Regions from separate parts of the Bacillus sp. N1(2025) genome, predicted to be linked through region 3. Evidence: predicted binding sites of a transcription regulator. Region 3 holds the regulator's gene; each other region holds the start of a gene.

Region 1 (7,223 bases), on a different contig from region 3:
TTGCATTTCGATCCAGAAGCCCGCGCGGAAGGTCTGTAAAATCTGCGAGCTCTTCAGGGGTATAGTGCTGTGCCCCGTGGAGTTTTTCTGCGAGCAGAAGGTTGTCCCGCACCGTGCCCTCGAGGACGGGAGCTGATTGAAATGCAAGGCCCGCGGTTTTTCTGAGCTCCCTGATATCCCAGCGCCTTATTTCTTTTCCGAATACAAGCACTTCCCCTTCATCAGGTGTATTCATCAGATTGCAAAGTGACAGCAATGTGCTTTTTCCCGCGCCGGAAGGGCCTATCAACGCCGTGATAGAACCTTTTTGAATATGTCCGGTTACACGGCTCAGGACATCAAAGGACGTATTGTTTTGTTCAAAGCGTTTGCCGGCTGACAGAAAAGATATTGCCGGAATTTCTTCTTTCATACAGGAGGACACCTTTCGTAAAAAAATCAGGAACCGGTGAGATTGGCTGACGTTTGCTCAGCCGTTTTCTGGTCTGTCTGCCGGGAAGCGAATGTATGCATGACCATTCCCGCAATAATAATGAACAGTCCGGCAAATGAAAGAAGTGACGGAAACGCCGCGGATAAAAAGACGATTTCGCCGATCAGTGCAAAAAGAACCTCTCCGGACTGCGTCGCTTCAACAGCAGCGAGCTTCTGCGGCTCATTTCTCACCATATCGGTGGCGCGGAAAAATAATACTGTTGCGATAACGCCAGAGCTGAGTGCGACGATAAAGGATTGGAATGTCTGTCCCATTGACGGAAGCCCGTCTCTATGCCAGCCGAAAGCGGCGATCAAAAGCCAAAACGGAAGGCTTGCGAGCGTCATGCCGAGCACCCGCTGAAAAGTATCGAGTTTTCCGCCGTATTGTTCCAGCATTTTGCGGTTGCCGAGCGGATAGGAAAAAGCGGCGATGACGACCGGCACAACGCTGAATAGTATCGTGCGGCCGGACAGAGAACCCGCATGCTGAAGCTGAATCAGACCGGCTCCGATCAGGATGATGACGGAAGTAACCAGCGAAATCAGCGGGATCTTTTGTCTGGCGGAAACCGGGCCCGCCGGTGAATTTTTTGTTTCGTAGAAAAACGGCGACAGAAGCACACCCGCGACAATTGTAATCTGCCACGTGCCGGCGATCAGCCAGCCCGGCCCATATGCCGCCGCAAACGTAATCGGGGCATAAAAAAGCACGAACCCGGTAAAACTCCACTTCAGCCAAAAAAACGGTTTTTTTCGGATTTCATGCCAGAGCGGCGCCCATTTTCCTTTCACATAAACGATCAAAAATAAAAACGGAACCATAAAAAGAAAACGCAGGGAAGAGCTCCACATCCAGCTTCCGCCGGAAAGCTCCATCGCCCTGTTTAAAATAAAGGTGACTGCAAAAAACAGAGATGCCAATATTCCGATCACGATGGCTTTCATTAAATCCCTCATTTTGACACATATTTTTTTATACTATACTATTCACCGGCAGGCTTCGCAATGGAATATGAGAAAATAGCGTTTTAACAAATGATGAATGGGAAACAGACATATACGGAGGTGAAAACAATGCAGAAAGAGGATATTCAAGTGCTTTATTTTGAAGATGACGGCCGCATTCCGAATAACCCGAATCTTCCGCTTGTTATTTATAACGCGGTATTTAATGAAGAAACGGTACAGAAAGCAGAGTCCGTCCTCCGCCGGCACGATTGGTCGAACAGCTGGACGGGCGGAGTATTTCCGTATCACCATTTTCACAGCACCACGCACGAAGTTCTTGTCGCGGTAAAAGGAAACGCGGTTTTGAGGTTCGGCGGGGAACAAGGAGCGGACGCCGTTCTTCAAATGGGAGACGCAGCGGTCATTCCGGCCGGCACCGGACATAAAAAACTGTCGGGCAGTTCTGATTTTACCGTGATCGGGGCTTATCCGGGCGGCCGGCAGTACGATACAAAAACGGAGAAAAATGATAGAACTTCAGAAGAAATCAGCCGTGTCCCGCTCCCGGAATGCGACCCCTTTACGGGAAAAACGGGCCCGCTATTAAAATTGTGGGAAAAATGACAGGGGAAAAGCGGATGGTCTGTAAAAAAATAGCCTAAAAGAAACGTTATTACACCCCCGCCATATAAATAATTTCATAAACGAAACAATTCACGTTCAAATTTTGTTCAAAAAGTGTTATTATATAAGAGTAAATCAAATTGGGGTTTTTTATGTTTGCTATTTTCAGAGAGGAAAAAGAAATTTTGACTTATTCAATTGTTTTTGTTGATATAAAAATAATACTGGATATGGCAAAGTGAAAAACTGGGTAGTAAACATTTATTTTTGTAAATGATTGTGCATGAATTCACAATCTTGCTTTTTCATGCTTTTCTGCATGAAGGGGGAAAGGCTACCCTTTCCAAAAAAATCAGCATACTGCTTATAGTAAAGGAGAATCGGATATGCCAGAAACAATCGATCAAACAAATGCATCTGTCAGCCAAGGCCAACGCGATCTTATTGATCAGCTGCTAAAACCTGAAGTTCAAGAATCACTGACTGTTTTAGTGGATCAGCTTCCAAAACTGACTGAGTTAGTAAATATTTTAACGAAGTCTTATGATTTTGCACAGTCTGTAGCGACAGACGAAGTATTGAAGAGCGATACAGTGGGTGCGCTTACAGAAATTCTTGAGCCGGTGAAAGAAACAGCGAAAGAAGTGGCGGCTACTGCGATCGAAGCAAAAGACCGCGCGGATGCAAGCAATGAAACGATCGGACTTTTCGGCCTGCTGCGCATGCTGAAAGACCCTCAAGCTCAAAAGCTGTTCCGTTTTGCTAACAGCTATCTTGAAATCATGAACGAAAAACAAAAATAATCTCAGATTCAAATTGATATAAAGGACGGAGGATATACGATGTCAAAACATATTGTCATTTTAGGCGCTGGTTACGGCGGAGTTCTTTCTGCTTTAACCGTTCGCAAACATTACAGTAAAGATGAAGCACGCGTAACCGTTGTGAACAAATACCCGACTCACCAAATCATTACGGAACTGCACCGCCTTGCAGCCGGCAACGTGTCTGAACAGGCTGTTGCTATGCCGCTTGAAAAACTTCTGAAAGGAAAAGACGTCGACATTAAAATCGCAGAAGTCAATTCTTTCTCAGTTGATAAGAAAGAAGTTGCCCTTTCTGACGGTTCTAAGCTGACTTATGACGCGCTTGTTGTCGGACTTGGTTCTGTTACGGCTTATTTCGGCATTCCTGGACTCGAAGAAAACAGCATGGTGCTGAAATCTGCTGCTGATGCGAACAAAGTATACAAACACGTGGAAGACCGTGTGCGTGAATACGCTAAAACGAAAAACGAAGCTGATGCAACGATCCTTATCGGCGGCGGCGGCTTAACAGGCGTCGAGCTTGTCGGTGAGCTTGCTGACATCATGCCGAACCTTACGAAAAAATACGGCGTAGATCCGAAAGAAATCAAACTGAAATTAGTAGAAGCAGGTCCGAAAATTCTTCCTGTTCTTCCTGATGACCTTATCGAACGCGCGACAAAAAGTCTTGAAAAACGCGGCGTTGAGTTCTTAACAGGTCTTCCTGTTACAAATGTTGAAGGAAACGTTATTGATCTGAAAGACGGTTCAAAAGTCGTTGCCAACACATTTGTATGGACAGGCGGCGTACAAGGCAACCCGTTAGTCGGCGAATCCGGCCTCGAAGTGAACCGCGGTCGTGCGACGGTTAACGATTTCTTACAATCTACTTCTCACGAAGATGTATTCGTTGTCGGAGACAGCGCTGTATACTTTGCGCCGGACGGCCGTCCGTACCCGCCGACAGCGCAAATCGCTTGGCAGATGGGTGAACTTGTCGGTTACAACCTGTTCGCTTACTTAGAAGGAAAAACGCTTGAAACATTCAAGCCTGTAAACTCTGGTACGCTTGCAAGCCTCGGACGTAAAGACGCGGTTGCCATCATCGGAGCGAACTCTACTCCGCTGAAAGGTCTTCCGGCATCTTTAATGAAAGAAGCAAGTAACGTACGTTATTTAACACATATCAAAGGATTATTCAGCCTCGCTTACTAATCCTTAAGATCACACAGAAGACATTGCCGGACTTTCTCGGCAGTGTCTTTTTTTGTATGAAAATGTTAACGGATACAATTTTCTGAAAAATAAAATAAAAATGATTGATATGTGAGAAAGAGGAAGCTAAAATAAAAAAGAACCATTTTGTTAACGTTAACATTTTTAAGAGGGAGGATGAAAGTGTGAAAGCTTTTATGGGTGATGATTTTTTACTGGATAGTAAAACGGCCGTAAAGCTGTACCGGGAATACGCTGAAAACATGCCGATCATTGATTATCACTGTCACTTAAGCCCAAAGGAAATCTATGAAAATAAAACCTTCGCAACCATTACGGAGGCATGGCTTTACGGTGACCACTACAAGTGGCGGATTATGAGGGCCAACGGCATTGAAGAGCGCTGCATTACCGGAAACGCTTCAGATGAAGAGAAGTTTTTCGCCTGGGCAAAAACGGTGCCGATGGCGATAGGCAATCCGCTGTACAGCTGGACGCATTTAGAGCTGCAGCGCTGGTTCGGCATTTATGACGTATTGAATGAAAAAACGGCCGCGGCCATTTGGAAAAAAACGAATGAGCTCCTGCAGGGAGACGGGTTTGGCGCAAGAGATCTCATTCTGAAATCAAATGTCAAAGTCATTTGCACAACCGACGATCCTGCCGATGCGCTGACATACCACGAACTGTTGAAAGAAAGTGATTTTCCGGTTCAAGTACTGCCCGGATTTCGGCCTGACAAAGGACTGGACATCAGCAGCCCGGGTTTTGCCGATTGGGTCCGTTCACTGGAGAGCGCTTCCGGAATAGCTGTCACCACCTACCAATCGTATTTAGATGCGTTAGAATCCCGCGTCCGCTGTTTTCACAATGCCGGGGGAAGAGTGTCGGATCATGCGTTAGATCAAATGGTTTATGCCGAGACGACCGAAGAGGAAGCGGCCCGGATTTTTGCAGCCGGATTAAGCGGAGAGCATGTGTCTTTTGAAGATGAAAAGAAATTCAAAACACGGACGCTGCAATATCTTTGCGGTCTTTACGCCGAACTGGACTGGGCGATGCAGTTCCATATTAACGCGTTAAGAAATACCAATACAAATAAGTTCAGCAGCCTCGGTCCTGATACGGGATATGACTCAATTAATGATGAACGTATCGCAAAACCGCTTGCCCGGCTGTTAGATTCCGCCGAAAAAAAGCGGCAGTTGCCTAAAACGATTTTGTATTCTTTGAATCCGAATGACAACTATATTATCGCCAGCATGATCAACAGCTTTCAGGATGGGAAAACACCGGGGAAAATTCAATTCGGCACAGCCTGGTGGTTCAATGACACGAAAGATGGAATGCTCCAGCAAATGAAAACGTTATCAAACATGGGCCTGTTCAGCCGTTTTATCGGGATGCTGACGGATTCAAGAAGTTTCCTGTCCTATCCCCGCCATGAATACTTCAGGCGGCTTGTCTGCACGCTGATCGGCGGCTGGGCGGAACAAGGCGAAGCGCCTTACGATATGGAGCTTTTAGGAAAGATTGTCGAGGGGATTTGTTACCGGAATGCTGAGGAATATTTCCGCTTTTAAAAAATGGAATGAAAGAGGTGGCCTATGAGTAATGTGCCTGTCGTGACAGCACCTGCCGCAAAAGTGAAGGAGCATAAGCTGAGTCTGAAAGAAAAAGTATCCTATGGATTTGGAGATTTTGGGAACGGATTTATGTTTGATCTCGGGCAGATCTATTTGCTGAAGTTTTTCACAGATGTCGCAGGCATTCCGGCAGCGTTCGCCGGCAGTATTTTTTTGGTCAGCAAGCTGTTTGCGGCTGTGACTGATCCGATTGTCGGCTCGGCCATTGACTACAGAAAAAAGATCGGACCCCGGGGGAAATTCAGGCCGTACTTATTATTCGGAAGTATTATTCTTGCGGTCATGACCGTATTGATTTTTGTGTCACCGGATGTGAGCGTCACCTGGAAGCTTGTGTACGCCTATGCTTCTTACATGCTGTGGGGGGTCGCTTATTCTTTCGTCAATATTCCGTACGGCTCCCTCGGCGCGGCCATTACACAGGATGCGGAGGACAGAACGGCGCTTTCTGCATTCCGCCAGATCGGCTCCCTCGGCGCGCTGCTCATTACAAGTGTCATCGTCATCCCGATTCTCGTTCATTTTGATAACGTTCACATCGGCTACCCGGCAGTCATGGGAATGATGGCCGTAGTCGGAATCGCGGGATTTATGATCTGCTACCGAAACTGCAAAGAAAGAATTATCGTCCGTGAAGCGCCGAAAGAAAAGCTGTCCGTCATGTCGGTTTTCAAATGCTTTATCGGCAACAAACCGCTTCTGACCGTCGTTTTCATGACGATTTTCTCAATATCGGCATATAACATTAAATCCGCTATGCTTGTTTACTTCGCCCAGTACAATCTCAACAATGCGGAGTTGATGTCCTACATGAGTTTTATCATCATCGGTTCTTCATTTTTAGGTGTTTTGTTTATGCCGAAACTCGTCAAACGCTTCGGAAAAAAGCAAACGGTGATGATCGGTTTTGCCGTCAGCGCCGCGGCTGATGCGCTGAATTTTTGTCTCCCGTCAAATGTATATATCTTTACGGCGTTAGCGAGCATTGCTTTTATCGGGATCAGCATACCAAACGGCATTACGTGGGCGCTTGTGTCGGACATTATTGATTACGGAGAATGGAAGACGGGTGAACGGAAGGAGGCGACGACATATTCGCTTTTCAACTTCTCCAGAAAACTCGCCCAATCTTTATCAGGTTTTCTTTCAGGCATCGGGCTGAGCGTTATCGGCTATATCCCGAATGCATCTCAGACAAAAGGTACGTTAATCGGGATTAAAGGGCTTCTGCTGCTGTACCCGGCTTTCGCTTTAGCGTGCGCCATGCTGATTATCGGTTTGATGTATAAGCTGACGGACCGGCAGCATGCCGAGCTCGTTCAGGACTTACATCATGCAAAACCTCAACTTTAGTGATTTTATGGACTGTCCGTTAATGGTACAATAGAAATAAATGACAGCATACAGAAAGAAAGGAAAAACGATGGTAACCATAAAAGATATCGCAAAACTCGCCAACGTATCCCACACCACCGTATCCCGGGCACTTAACGGCAGCCCCTACATT
Region 2 (7,223 bases), on a different contig from region 3:
GAACTCATTATTAATACTATTTTTGCGGGTGTGTTTGCCGGTGTCGGAATCGGGATCATTATTCGAGTCGGAGGCACGACTGCGGGTTCTGCCATTTTGGCGAGGATTGCGAACAAATATCTCGATTGGAATATCAGTTATGCGCTTTTGTTCTTTGATCTGATTGTCGTCTTCAGTTCTTATTTCATCATCGGTGCGGAAAAAATGATGTTTACCATTGTCATGCTGTACATCGGAACGAAGGTGATGGACTTTATCATTGAAGGCCTGAATACGAAAAAAGCGGTGACGATTATATCTGAGCATAAGCACGAAATCGCTGAACAGGTCAACACGCTTATGGACAGAGGGGTTACGCTGCTGTCGGGTAAAGGAAATTACACGGGGCAGTCGAAGGAGATTTTATATATCGTCATCCAGAAACAAGAGCTTTCCATGCTCAAAAAAATTATTAAAAGCTGTGATACAAAAGCGTTTGTCATTGTTCATGATGTGCGTGACGTCTTTGGCGAAGGCTTCGTCGATATCTCTAAATAAAAAGAATCCCTCTGCCGGCGCGGAGGGTTTTTTTCTTATGCCGGCAGATGATCCGTTTCCCGGGAAATAGCCTGAAAGCTGTTTCTTAAAACGAAGTGGATACAATCGGCCGGACGTTTTATACTGAAAATATGATAGAGAGATAGAGAGGAGCGCATATGAACCCGTTATTGGCAATTTACCCAAGGGCTGTGTTGTCTGATACGTGCTGTACGGCGGAGGATGTCTTTTGCTTTTATGATGAAAAAAGGCGGGGCTATGTCGCCATTCCGAAGGAGGATATCACCCCGAAGGAGAAACTGCTTCTGGAATCATTTTTGACGCCCGCTGAAGAAAAAGGCGATTTTTTTCCGGAGACGGCGGCAGCAAAGAGGTGGCGGCGTTTTCTGCTGGAAGAAGGCCCGGTGCCTGATGTCAAGGAGCCGCGTGTCCGTTTTATCCATTATGACTTATTGGGAGAACGGGACTGGGGGGCATTTACGGAAGCGCTGCGCCATTTCTGGCCGGTTTCATATATAGTTGTCCGGACGGGAAGGGATCAAGGCGTGATTGTGGAGGAAGAAAAGCTGGAAGCGCCCGATTCGGATGACATCGCATCTTTTGTGAAGATTCTCGAAGGCGATTTTTATTTCAGTGTCCGTTTTTTCATCGGAAGGTATTATGGCGCGGGAGAACGTCTGCGTCTTCATTATCGGAGAGAACAGCAATATTGTCAGATTGGCCGGCGTTATCTCCCGCAGCTGAGCACGCTGACCGCGGAAACGGTATTTCCGGCCTTGCTCATGGAAGAAAGCAGAGAAAAGCTCTCAGCCTTGCTTCACGAAGAAGCGGCGCTGCTGTTTCAGAAAGAACCGGAGCTGAAGCATACGATTCAGACTTTTATTGAACATAACTCGAACATGTCGCTCACATCGAAAAAACTGCATTTGCACCGCAACAGTCTTCAATATCGGATTGATAAATTTGCGGAACGCTCGGGTATTGATATTAAGACATATCAGGGCGCCCTGCTGGCTTATTTCATTTGTCTGCAGTATGAAAAATCACATTAAATGGGAAATGTGCACGAAGGCAGCGGACTTTTTTTATGAACATTGCCTATATCCGCCGCCGTCTGACGCTGTTACAATCCTATTTAAGAAAGCGTTTGCAAAAAAAGGGGGAGATGACATGGCGGAACTTCGGCTGGAGCATATTTATAAGTATTACGATCAAAAAGAGGCGGCTGTCGATGATTTTAACCTTCATATTAAAGATAAAGAGTTTATCGTGTTTGTCGGTCCGTCGGGGTGCGGCAAGTCGACAACATTGAGGATGGTTGCCGGGCTGGAAGACATTACAAAGGGCGATTTCTATATCGGTGACACGAGAGTGAATGACATCGCTCCTAAAGACAGGGATATCGCCATGGTGTTTCAAAACTATGCGTTATATCCGCACATGACGGTCTATGATAATATCGCTTTCGGTCTGAAGCTGAGGAAGATGCCGAAACCGGAGATTAAAAAACGGGTCGAAGAAGCGGCAAAAATGCTGGGGCTCACAGAGTATCTGCACCGCAAACCGAAGGCGCTCTCCGGCGGGCAGCGGCAGCGGGTTGCATTAGGCCGGGCGATTGTCAGGGACGCCAAAGTGTTCTTAATGGATGAGCCACTGTCAAATCTGGACGCAAAGCTTCGGGTGCAGATGCGGGCAGAAATTATTAAGCTGCATCAAAGGCTGCAAACAACCACAATCTATGTGACGCACGACCAAACAGAAGCACTGACGATGGCGACACGCATCGTAGTCATGAAGGACGGAAAAATTCAGCAGATCGGCACCCCGAAAGACGTGTATGAACATCCCGAAAACGTATTTGTCGGCGGGTTTATCGGCTCCCCGGCGATGAACTTTTTCAAAGGAAAGCTGACGGACGGCGCCATTCAGATCGGTTCGGCCGCTCTCGGCGTGCCGGAAGGGAAAATGAAAATGCTCCGGGAAAAAGGGTATGCCGGCAAAGATGTTATCTTCGGCATCCGCCCGGAAGACATACATGACGAGCTGATTGTGGTAGAATCCTATAAGAATTCATCCATCACAGCTAAAATCAATGTCGCGGAATTGCTCGGGTCGGAAATTATGGTTTATTCCCGGATCGGGGATCAGGATTTTATCGCCCGGATTGACGCCCGCCATGACATTCATGCCGGTGAGGAATTGACCGTCGCTTTCGACATGAATAAGGCTCACTTTTTTGACAGTGAAACAGAAATCAGAATCCGCTCATAACGCAAAGCCGGACAGCTGGATGTCCGGCTTTTTTGATGTAACAATTTATGACGCATAACCGATATAAAAAGTAAATAGAAGACAGAAAGCAGGAAAACGATGAAACGCATAATCATGTGCATGTGCCTTTTGGCTGCCGTGTTTACGCTTGCCGCCTGCTCGGGCCATGAGGCAAGCGCCGAACAAAGCATTCCGAAGGCAGAAGCGCACCACGATAAAAAATCTGTAAAGCGCCAAATCAAAAAGCAGCCGGATACGTCCGCCTGGGTTCAAACGAAAGGAACGGCAAGACTGCCGATTCTGATGTACCACAGCATTTCAGAGGGAAACAGCCTGCGTGTGCCGAAGGAAGAATTCCGGCAGCATATGAAGTGGCTTCATGATCACGGCTATTATACGATGACTCCTGAAGAGGCCTATCTGATGCTGACGGAGGATAAGGAGCCGCGTGAAAAATGTGTTCTGATCACATTTGATGACGGCTATACCGACAATGTGAAAGCGGCCTATCCCATTTTAAAGAAATACAAGATGAAAGCGACAATCTTTATGATCGGAAACTTTATCGGGCATAAGAATCATCTGACTGAGAAGCAGATGAAGGAGATGGCCGCCCACGGCATTTCCATTCAGAGCCATACGATGAACCATCTCGAATTGAACGGGCTCACACCGCAGCAGCAGCGACGTGAAATGAAGGACTCTAAGCGTTTATTTGATCAAATGTTCGGACAGCGGACGTCTATGATCAGCTACCCTGTCGGACGATATAATAAGGAAACATTAAAAGCCGCCGCCGCGTCAGGCTACCGTATGGCGGTCACGACGGAGCCGGGAGCGGCGTCAAGAGATCAGGGGCTTTACGGGCTTCACCGCGTCCGTGTGTCGCCGGGCATGTCCGGCGCGGCATTCGGCTCTTATATTCAAAATGTGATGAAATAACAGAGCCTCCGCATCATGCGGAGGCTTTTTTCAGTTTAATAGAATTGATGAAGCAGCAGAAGGGTGACGCTCACGGTAATCGCTCCGCCGATCCTGGTCGACACTTGGGCGAACGGCATAAGCTCAAGCCGTTCAGCGGCGCTCAAGATCGCGACGTCGCCGGTGCCGCCCTGGCCGGAATGGCAGGCATTAATAATCGCCGTCTCAATCGGGTACAGATTCAGCCATTTTCCGGTCAGAAAACCGACGGCCATCATCGTGACGACGATTGATAAAATGGTAATGATGTTGCTGATCGTAAACGCCGCAATCAGCTTGTCCCACGGTGTCATTGAAACGCCGATCGCAAATAAGAGCGGATAGGTCACGGCTGTCGAGAAAAAGCGCGAGACGCCGAAGGCTCCGTTTTCAATCGAAGCCGGCGCCAGCCTGAACAGCTTAATGAGAACGGCAAGGACGAGCATCACGACAGGAGCCGGAAGCTGAAAGAAATCATGCGCCAGCATGCCGACCAAATAGAGGGAAACCGCTAAAATACCGCCCGAAGCGAAAAAGGACAAATCAAACGTTTTATCATTGGCCGGCTGTTCCAATGCGGGAGCGGAATGATCAGACTTATCAACCTTCCCGTTGCCCGTCCATTCCGGTTTGCGTTTCCCGATGACATTCAGCAAACCCGATAACATAATGGCGCACAGGCTGCCGAGCATGATGGACGGCAGCACAAGCGCAAAGGCGTCTCCCTGGGACATCGGCATAATATCGGAGTAGCCGATGGATAAAGGAATCGCGCCTTCACCGACACCCCCCGCCATAATCGGAACGACAATATAAAGCAGCGTGTGCTGAAAGCCGAGCCCGAGCAGCGTCCCGACGCATAAGCCGACGATGGCGGCCGCGATCGAGCCGGCGATCAGCGGAATAAAAATCTTGACGAAAGCTTTGACGAGCGTCTCTCTTTTCATCCCGAGAATACTGCCGACGACGATACCGGCAATAAATAGATAGAGAAAGTTGGAGCTTTCCGTGAATTCTGTTGTTGAAGTAATAATGTCTTTCGGAAGCAGGTGGTAGTAGACGACAGCGGATGGAATAAAGGTTGCGAGAATCGCAGGACCGCCGATGGAACGCACGATCGGAATGGATTTTCCGATCTGGCCGAAGGTAAATCCGAAAAAACTCATGACGGCAATTGATGTCAGAATGTCGCTTTTTACATCACGGCTCATGACAAACACCGTAATAAGCAAGAAAAGCAGGATATAGATAGGAAGAGGAATAATGCCGATTCTTATATTCATTGCTCTGGCAAACCAGTTATCAGTCCGTTCCTGTTTTTGGATTGAATCCGTTTGCAATTTTGGTTGAAGTTCTCCCATGCTTGTTCCCCCAGTCGTTATGTAGTGAAAAAATATCCCCATTTAAAGTATACTAAAAAATTTAAATTGTTCATATATTATGAATTTACTAGAGGACATGCTTACTTCACATTTTCTTTCTCAAAATGGCGATTTGGCGGGCTTTTTCGCCGAGAAAAGCATTTTGTTCGCCACACGAATAAAAAAGAGGTACGATATCAAAGGGACAAATATCCTAGGCGCTGACATAAAATCTCTACAAATCCGACAATAATCGGTCACAATTTCAGCCTGATTTTAGGTATATTGATCTTTTTTTTTAGGCTGAATCGTTGTAAAGTAATGATATTGAATCATTTCTATGACAGCCGTTGCCCCCCAGGGTGTACAGGCTGATATTTCAATAGTTTTGACGAATTTGTGAAACATTGAGCAAATATATCATTTTTTGTGAAATACCGAGCAATGATCTCGTTATGTTTGTGAAATGTTGAGCAATTTACCAGATTGGAGGAAAAACATCATGAGTGAGTTGGTATTAGCCCGCATTCAATTTGCATCTACAACATTGTTTCACTTCTTGTTTGTGCCTTTGTCTATCGGGCTTGTGTTTATGGTTGCTTTGATGGAGACGCTTTATGTTGTCAAAAAACAAGAGACCTATCTCAAAATGGCTAAATTTTGGGGGCATCTCTTTTTAATTAACTTTGCTGTCGGCGTCGTCACAGGGATTCTTCAGGAATTCCAGTTCGGTCTGAACTGGTCTGATTATTCCCGTTTTGTCGGAGACGTATTTGGAGCTCCGCTTGCGGTTGAAGCGCTTTTGGCGTTTTTTATGGAGTCTATTTTTATCGGATTATGGATTTTCGGCTGGGACCGTTTATCTAAAAAAGTGCATTTGCTTTGCATTTGGCTTGTGTCCTTCGGAACGATTATGTCATCTTTCTGGATTTTGACGGCGAACTCATTCATGCAGGAGCCGGTCGGCTTTGCGATTAAAAACGGCCGCGCGGAAATGAATGATTTCGGGGCGCTTTTGACAAACCCTCAGCTTTGGGTTGAATTCCCTCACGTCATTTTCGGGGCGCTTGCGACGGGTGCTTTCTTTATCGCCGGTGTCAGCGCATTTAAATTATTGAAGAAAAAAGAAGTGCCTTTCTTCCATAAATCTTTCAAGCTTTCGATGATTGTCGGTCTGATCGCCGGTATCGGCGTTGCGTTCAGCGGACATATGCAGGCTGAGCATTTAATGGAATCGCAGCCGATGAAAATGGCTGCCAGTGAAGCGCTTTGGGATGACAGCGGTGATCCTGCCGCGTGGACGGCTTTTGCGAATATTGATACGAATAAAGAAAAAAACACATCAGAAATTTCAATTCCTTACGCACTCAGCTACTTGGCTTACCAGAAGTTCAGCGGCAGTGTGAAAGGGATGAAAACACTTCAAAAAGAATACGAAAAAACGTACGGAAAAGGCGACTATATCCCGCCTGTTAAAACGACGTTCTGGAGTTTCCGCATTATGGCGGGCGCGGGCGCGCTTATGATTTTTGCCGCGATTGCCGGCTTTATTCTGAACCGCCGCAAAAAGCTTCATACGAGCAAGTGGTATTTACGGGGCATGATCGCACTGATCGCATTCCCATTCATTGCGAACTCTGCCGGTTGGATTATGACTGAAATCGGCCGCCAGCCGTGGACGGTCATGGGACAATTGACGACCGCACAATCCGTTTCTCCTAACGTAACGACGGGATCTCTGCTGTTTTCAATTATCAGCTTCGGCGTCATGTACTTGATTTTAGGCGCTCTGCTTGTTTTCCTATTCGTTCGTGAAATTAAAAAAGGTGCGGACCATGATGATCATAAGGATGTTCCTGTATCAACGGATCCGTTCAGTCAGGAGGTCTACCATGGGGTCACTTCATGATCTTTGGTTTATACTCGTTTCAGTTTTGTTTGTCGGATTTTTCTTTTTAGAGGGTTTTGATTTCGGTGTCGGCATTTCGACCCGATTTCTTGGCCATAATGAATTAGAACGCAGAGTGCTGGTTAACACCATCGGCCCGTTCTGGGATGCGAATGAGGTGTGGCTTATCACAGGTACGGGAGCGA
Region 3 (7,223 bases):
ATCCCGCCGCTTTCTTTATGCACGGACAATGCAGCGATGATTGCGGCTGCCGGAACCGTTGCTTTTGAAAAGGGGATCCGGGGCTCATATGATATGAACGGACAGCCCGGTTTGGAATTAACATCCTTTGATCGTCTCACGTTGTAAAACGTGAGTTTTTTTTTACTTATTAACAGATAATTCTAACATATCCACAGGATTGTGAATATATTCAGAAATCCAGTCTGGATAAGGGACTATAAGTTGTTAGTAAAGTGGATAAAGTCAGAAAATTTTGTGGATAGTGTGTATAAAGCGCTTACTTAAATAGCAGGCAAGGAGAAAAGCTGTGGATAAAAAAGCACCCCTTAAAGAGGTGCTTGACTTTTTCTATTCTTCTGAGGAGAGTTCTTCCCACTCCGCTAATAATCGTTCCAGCTCTTGATTCAGAGCTTCGTTCTCTGAGTGAATGGTCTGTACCTTTTCGTGATCCTGATACACGTCAGGGTCGCACAGCAGCTCCTCATTGGCACTGATTTTCTCTTCGGCGGATGAGACGGCCGCTTCGATTTCTTCAATGCGTCTCAGTCGCTGCCGTTCTTTCTTCTTCCATTCTTTTTCTTCCTCGTAAGTTCTTTTCGTATCCTGTTTGACCTTGCCGGCAGGCTGAGCCTGCTCTTTTTCCTGCCGCTTCATTTCTTCCAGTTCCAGCTGCTGGGCTTTTTTCTCGGTGTAATAGTCATAGTCACCCAAATATTCTTCTGCATGATCAGGTGACAGCTCCAGCACTCTTGTGGCGATTCTGTTAATAAAGTAACGGTCATGCGAGACAAATAACAGTGTTCCCGGGTAGTCGATCAGGGCGTTTTCCAGCACCTCTTTACTGTCCAGGTCAAGGTGGTTTGTCGGTTCATCTAGGATGAGAAAGTTTGCTTTTTGAAGCATCAGCTTGGCAAGCGCGACTCTTGCTTTCTCCCCGCCGCTTAACGAACGGACCGGTTTCAGGACATCGTCTCCGCTGAACAGAAAGTTGCCGAGGCATGTCCTGATCTCTTTTTCCGGCATGTCCGGATATTCATCCCACAGCTCGTCCAGCACGCGTTTGGACGAGGTCAGTTCAGCCTGCTCCTGATCATAATAGCCGATTGTGACGTTGGAACCGTACGTGATCGACCCGGATTCCGGACTGATTGTATTCATAATGGTTTTCAGCAAAGTTGATTTGCCGATTCCGTTCGGTCCGACGAGGGCGGCGCTTTCGCCTCTTGTAATGCCGAAGGTCAGGTTTTTCAAGAGCGGAGGCTGGCCGTCATAGCTGATGGAAACATCCTGTACGCGCAGGACGTCGTTTCCGCTCTGTTTTGTAATGTCAAAACGGAAGGCGGCTGATTTTTCATCCCCGAGCGGCTTTGCCATGACGTCCATCCGTTCAAGCTGTTTTCGTCTGCTTTGGGCTCTTTTCGTTGTAGAAGCTCTGGCCAGATTGCGGTCGACAAAATCTTGAAGCTTGGCGATTTCGTCCTGCTGTTTTTCATACAGCTTCAGGTCTTTCTCATACTGCTCAGCTTTTTGTTCTAAATAGGCGCTGTAGTTGCCGAGGTATTTTTTGCTTTCTGTCCGTGAGACCTCGTACACTTGGCTGACGACTTTATCAAGAAAGTATCTGTCGTGGGAAACGATCAGAATGGCGCCTGAATATCCCTGTAAATAATGCTCAAGCCATGTAAGCGTATCGATGTCGAGATGGTTCGTCGGTTCATCCAGAATAAGCAGATCAGGCTGGGTCAGCAGCAGCTTTCCGAGCGCAAGTCTTGTTTTCTGACCGCCGCTCAGGCTTTGCACTTTCACGGAATCGTCAAATTTTCCGAAGCCGAGGCCGTGAAGGATAGAGCGGACGTCCGCTTCATATTGATAGCCGCCTTTATCCTTGAAATCCTGCTGAAGCCTGTCATAGGTTTTCATCAGCGTCTCAAGCTCCGCCGGGGCGGCCGTGGCCATCTTTTCTTCAATAGAGCGCATCTCTTTTTCCATTGCTTTCAGGAAATCAAAAACGCTCAGCAGTTCTTCTTTTATGGTAAGCTGGGATTCCAAGCCTGTGTGCTGGGCAAGATATCCCATCGTTAATTCTTTCGGTTTGATTAATTCACCCTTTTCATATGAAAGGTGACCTGCGATAATTTTAAGGAGAGTTGATTTGCCGGCTCCGTTTCTGCCTACTATGGCGATGCGATCCCGAGATCTGACTTCAAGCTTTATATTGTTTAAAATAGGATCAGCGCCAAAAGATTTGGATAGCTGATTAATTTGTAAGATCATCATATTATTTCACCTCTGTTATAATAAGTTAAGTGTAGCTTATCAACCTGCTGTCAGCAAACAATACATCAGAATTGGAACATTATAGGATAAGACATCAGGGAGAAAATAGTGTATGATCAGAAGTAAGGAGAGTTTAAATATGAATGGATTTTCTCATTTTAATGAAGAAGGCCGTGCCCGCATGGTGGATATAAGCGATAAATCTTCAACAGTCCGTACTGCCGCTGCGATATCCAGCGTACACATGAAGCATGACGTGTACAGCAGAATCAAAAACCGCGAGATCGGAAAAGGAGACGTGCTGGCTGTCGCACAGGTGGCAGGAATTATGGCCGCAAAGCAGACGTCAGCGATTATCCCGATGTGCCACCCGCTTTCTTTAAGCAGCGTCGACATTTCATTCGGCTGGGAGGAAAAGGATTCCGAAGCCGTTCTTCATATACAGGCAAGCGTAAAAACGAAAGGGAGTACAGGTGTGGAAATGGAAGCGCTAACTTCCGCTTCAGTCTGCGCTTTGACCGTTTATGACATGTGCAAGGCGCTGGATAAAGGAATGGTCATCGGCCCGACCTGCCTCATGGAAAAAACAGGAGGCAAAAACGGTGATTTTAAAAGAGATGCATCTGAGTATAAAGTGGAGGACCAATCATGAACAAGGATCAATCAAAAATTCCACAGGCGACGGCAAAACGGCTGCCGCTTTATTATCGCTTTTTAAAGAATTTACACGCGTCAGGAAAGCAGCGCGTTTCATCAGCTGAACTGAGCGATGCGGTAAAAGTCGATTCGGCCACGATCCGCCGGGATTTTTCCTATTTCGGGGCGCTCGGCAAAAAAGGATACGGCTATAATGTGGATTACCTGCTGTCATTTTTCAGAAAAACACTGGATCAGGATGAAACGACGAATGTCATTTTGATCGGTGTCGGGAATTTAGGGACGGCGTTTCTTCACTATAATTTCACAAAAAATAATAACACAAAAATATCTATGGCTTTTGATGTGAATCAGAGTAAAATAGGAACTGAGGTAGGCGGTGTGCCTGTCTTTGATCTTAATGATTTAGAGCTTCACATTAAGGATGAACCCGTGGCAATTCTTACCGTTCCGGCGGTTGCCGCGCAGTCAATCACCGACCGGCTCGTGTCGCTCGGCATCAAGGGGATCCTTAACTTTACGCCGGCCCGTTTGAATGTGCCGGATCACATTCGAATTCATCATATAGATTTAGCTGTAGAGCTTCAATCATTGGTTTATTTCTTAAAGCATTATTCTGTTTTGGAAGAAATTGAATAGCGAAAGGAGGAGCTGCACATGATCGGTCCTGGAAGCCTGGCGGTTATCGGTGTGGTGGCGGTGATTATTTTCGGTCCGAAGAAGCTTCCCGAATTAGGAAAAGCGGCGGGAGACACGCTTCGTGAATTTAAGAACGCTACTAAGGGATTAGCCGGTGAAGAAGAGGAAAAAAAGAAAGAAGAACAGTAAGATAGGATGACGCGTATGAGAGTGAATCAAATGACGCTTGTGGAGCATATTGCCGAACTTCGGAAACGATTGCTGATTGTGGCGTTATCCTTTACGGTTTTCTTTATTGCCGGCTTTTTTCTGGCAAAACCTATCATTGTGTACCTTCAAAAAGCCGATGAAGTAAAAGAGCTCACCCTTAATGCTTTTAACCTGACGGATCCGCTGTTTATCTTTTTGCAGTTCGCGTTTATCATCGGCATCATTTTGACTTCGCCGATTATTCTCTATCAGATTTGGGCGTTTGTCAGCCCGGGTCTGTATGAGAAGGAGCGCAAAGTAACACTCAGCTATATTCCGATTTCGATCGTGCTGTTTGTCGGCGGTGTGTCGTTTTCTTATTATATTTTATTTCCGCTGGTCGTTGATTTTATGAAGCGGGTTTCGAATGACCTGGATGTCAACCAGGTGATCGGGATTACCGAGTACTTTCATTTTCTGCTGCAGCTGACGATTCCGTTCGGACTGCTGTTTCAGATGCCGGTGCTGATCATGTTTTTAACGAGACTCGGTGTTATCACGCCGAGGTTTTTATCAAAGATCAGGAAGTACGCGTATTTTGTGCTGCTTGTGATCGCCGCGATGATTGCGCCGCCTGAGCTGCTGTCTCACTTGATGATTACCATTCCGCTTTGCATTTTATACGAGATCAGTATTCTGATCTCAAAAGCGGCGTATCGGAAAAGGCAGACCGGCAGTGAATCTGATCAGGACGTATCAGCATAAAAAAAGCCATTTCTCCATGATGAGAAATGGCTTTTCTTTTATTTTTGATTTTTTTTCACTTTAAATGAGAAAGCGAACATTTTAAACGAGATGCTGATATTATAAGCGGCGAAAACCATCAGCAGTATGGAATAAAAAGACCACATGCTTCCCGGAGAGCTTGCGGCCAAATACGTAAAGATACAGCCGACTGCGAAATAAATCAAGCCCCAAGTCATTGGGTTCCTCATACAAACAATCCTCCAATAATTAATTGCATTTGCTCAGTATGCTGTTCAATATATTTTTGGGCGGGGCCGAGCTGCATGACCACGACAATGGTATTCATCATGACATGGGCGAATATCGGCACAATAATCCGTTTCGTCTGCACATACAAGAACGCAAAGGTAAAGCCCATGGCCGTATACAGCAGCAGGTGCGTGAGGTCTTGATGCACAATGCCGAAAATGACGGAACTGATCAGTCCGGCGACAAAGAAATTCGTTTTTTCATATAATACACCGAAGATGATCTTCCGGAAAATGATTTCTTCAAGAATCGGCCCGACGATAGAAGAAACGATAATCATGAGCGGCATGGCTTTAATAATGTTGAGAATGGCTTTCGTGTTTTCGGAACCGCTGCCCACATGAAAGACATACTGCTCAATCATCCCGGCGATTCCCTGAGAAAATAAAGCGAGCCATATTCCCGCGACCGCCCAGAGAACGGACATGCCGGCGGATGCTTTCTTCCCGTTTCTTAATGTCTGCTTCGGCGCGGTTCTCAAAATCAAGAGAACGATAATCAGGCAGATGAAAAAGCTTACGACGGAATAAATCCCCTGAGCCATGGTGAGATTCGCATTCGTAGGGTGCCCGCCCGCATAGCCGAATTTGTACATTAAAGGAATGCCGATCAATGCGGAAAGCTGCATGATAACATATGTCAAAATGATATACCAATACTGTTTTCTCAAATGATATGTACTCCTTTATCCTATAAAATCAACTTATTTGTTCTTATTGTAACACAAGTGAACTTGACGTGAAAAAAGGAGAAAATCAGTGTGAGAGAGAATCATGTAAGCGTGAAAATTTTTTATTCTTATGACTTGAAATTGGAAGTGAGATTCTTTATTATAATAACTGTGTTAGCACTCTTTAGAGCTGAGTGCTAAAATTACATATTCATACTATTGAGGAGGTTATTACATTGTTAAAGCCATTAGGTGATCGCGTTGTCATTGAACTCGTAGAATCTGAAGAAAAAACTGCCAGCGGAATCGTATTACCGGATTCTGCAAAAGAAAAGCCGCAAGAAGGCAAAATCGTGGCAGCCGGTTCAGGTCGCGTGTTGGAAAGCGGAGAGCGCGTTGCTTTAGAAGTAAAAGAGGGCGACCGCATTATCTTCTCAAAATACGCCGGTACTGAAGTGAAATACGAAGGTACTGAATACTTAATCTTACGTGAAAGCGACATTTTAGCTGTTATCGGCTAAGCAAATAAATATTTTTAAAAATTCGAGGAGGTTTCGTTAACATGGCAAAAGATATTAAGTTTAGTGAAGAAGCACGCCGCGCTATGCTTCGCGGTGTCGATGCGCTTGCTGACGCTGTAAAAGTAACTTTAGGGCCAAAAGGACGCAACGTGGTTCTGGAGAAAAAATTCGGTTCTCCGTTAATTACAAATGACGGTGTGACAATCGCAAAAGAAATTGAACTTGAAGATGCGTTTGAAAACATGGGTGCGAAGCTTGTAGCTGAAGTAGCCAGCAAAACAAACGACGTTGCCGGTGACGGTACGACGACTGCGACTGTACTTGCGCAGGCTATGATCCGCGAAGGCTTGAAAAACGTAACTGCGGGGGCTAACCCTGTCGGCGTGCGTAAAGGTATGGAACAAGCCGTGACTGTAGCAATCGAAAACTTAAAAGAAATTTCTAAGCCGATCGAAGGCAAAGAGTCTATCGCTCAGGTTGCTGCGATCTCTGCTGCTGATGAGGAAGTCGGAAGCCTTATCGCTGAAGCAATGGAGCGCGTAGGAAACGACGGCGTTATCACAATCGAAGAGTCTAAAGGTTTCACAACTGAGCTTGAAGTTGTGGAAGGTATGCAATTCGACCGCGGATATGCGTCTCCTTACATGGTGACTGACTCTGATAAGATGGAAGCGGTTCTTGACAATCCTTACATCTTAATCACAGACAAAAAAATCACAAACATTCAAGAAATCCTTCCTGTGCTTGAGCAAGTTGTACAGCAAGGCAAACCATTGCTTCTGATCGCTGAAGATGTTGAAGGGGAAGCTCTTGCTACACTCGTTGTCAACAAACTTCGCGGCACATTCAACGCTGTTGCCGTTAAAGCTCCTGGCTTCGGTGACCGCCGTAAAGCAATGCTTGAAGACATCTCTGTTCTTACAGGCGGAGAAGTGATCACAGAAGACTTAGGCCTTGACCTGAAATCTACTGAAATCGGACAATTGGGACGCGCTTCTAAAGTTGTGGTAACGAAAGAAAACACAACAATCGTAGAAGGCGCCGGCGACACTGAAAAAATCGCTGCACGCGTCAACCAAATCCGCGCTCAAGTGGAAGAAACAACTTCTGAATTCGACAGAGAAAAATTACAAGAGCGTCTTGCGAAACTTGCCGGCGGCGTAGCTGTCATCAAAGTCGGCGCTGCGACTGAA

The links. Region 3 encodes Rex, which represses fermentation and respiration genes when NADH is low (regulators of the CRP and FNR family bind a similar motif). Its sites were predicted from a motif close to TTGTGAAATATTTCACAA; they were not measured.
Region 1: the regulator Rex is predicted to act here: its motif matches at 2,327-2,344, upstream of ACNFN4_RS10785 (DUF1641 domain-containing protein).
Region 2: the regulator Rex is predicted to act here: its motif matches at 5,527-5,544, upstream of ACNFN4_RS05915 (cytochrome ubiquinol oxidase subunit I).

What each region holds. Positions count from the first base shown of each region.
Region 1 is NZ_JBLTJB010000004.1:98,718-105,940, reverse strand. It holds gene ACNFN4_RS10800 (ABC transporter ATP-binding protein) at 1-412, opposite strand, end outside; gene ACNFN4_RS10795 (DMT family transporter) at 439-1,422, opposite strand; gene ACNFN4_RS10790 (cupin domain-containing protein) at 1,552-2,049, shown strand; gene ACNFN4_RS10785 (DUF1641 domain-containing protein) at 2,436-2,852, shown strand; gene ACNFN4_RS10780 (NAD(P)/FAD-dependent oxidoreductase) at 2,892-4,070, shown strand; gene uxaC (glucuronate isomerase) at 4,256-5,653, shown strand; gene ACNFN4_RS10770 (MFS transporter) at 5,678-7,069, shown strand; gene ACNFN4_RS10765 (LacI family DNA-binding transcriptional regulator) at 7,140-7,223, shown strand, end outside.
Region 2 is NZ_JBLTJB010000002.1:207,769-214,991, forward strand. It holds gene ACNFN4_RS05890 (YitT family protein) at 1-537, shown strand, start outside; gene ACNFN4_RS05895 (PucR family transcriptional regulator) at 696-1,589, shown strand; gene ACNFN4_RS05900 (ABC transporter ATP-binding protein) at 1,708-2,808, shown strand; gene ACNFN4_RS05905 (polysaccharide deacetylase family protein) at 2,908-3,750, shown strand; gene ACNFN4_RS05910 (2-hydroxycarboxylate transporter family protein) at 3,786-5,129, opposite strand; gene ACNFN4_RS05915 (cytochrome ubiquinol oxidase subunit I) at 5,632-7,038, shown strand; gene cydB (cytochrome d ubiquinol oxidase subunit II) at 7,022-7,223, shown strand, end outside.
Region 3 is NZ_JBLTJB010000005.1:3,858-11,080, forward strand. It holds gene tsaD (tRNA (adenosine(37)-N6)-threonylcarbamoyltransferase complex transferase subunit TsaD) at 1-147, shown strand, start outside; gene ACNFN4_RS12690 (ABC-F family ATP-binding cassette domain-containing protein) at 370-2,298, opposite strand; gene moaC (cyclic pyranopterin monophosphate synthase MoaC) at 2,438-2,950, shown strand; gene ACNFN4_RS12700 (redox-sensing transcriptional repressor Rex) at 2,947-3,594, shown strand; gene ACNFN4_RS12705 (twin-arginine translocase TatA/TatE family subunit) at 3,613-3,783, shown strand; gene tatC (twin-arginine translocase subunit TatC) at 3,790-4,548, shown strand; gene ACNFN4_RS12715 (YdiK family protein) at 4,587-4,778, opposite strand; gene ACNFN4_RS12720 (CPBP family intramembrane glutamic endopeptidase) at 4,775-5,509, opposite strand; gene groES (co-chaperone GroES) at 5,746-6,030, shown strand; gene groL (chaperonin GroEL) at 6,072-7,223, shown strand, end outside.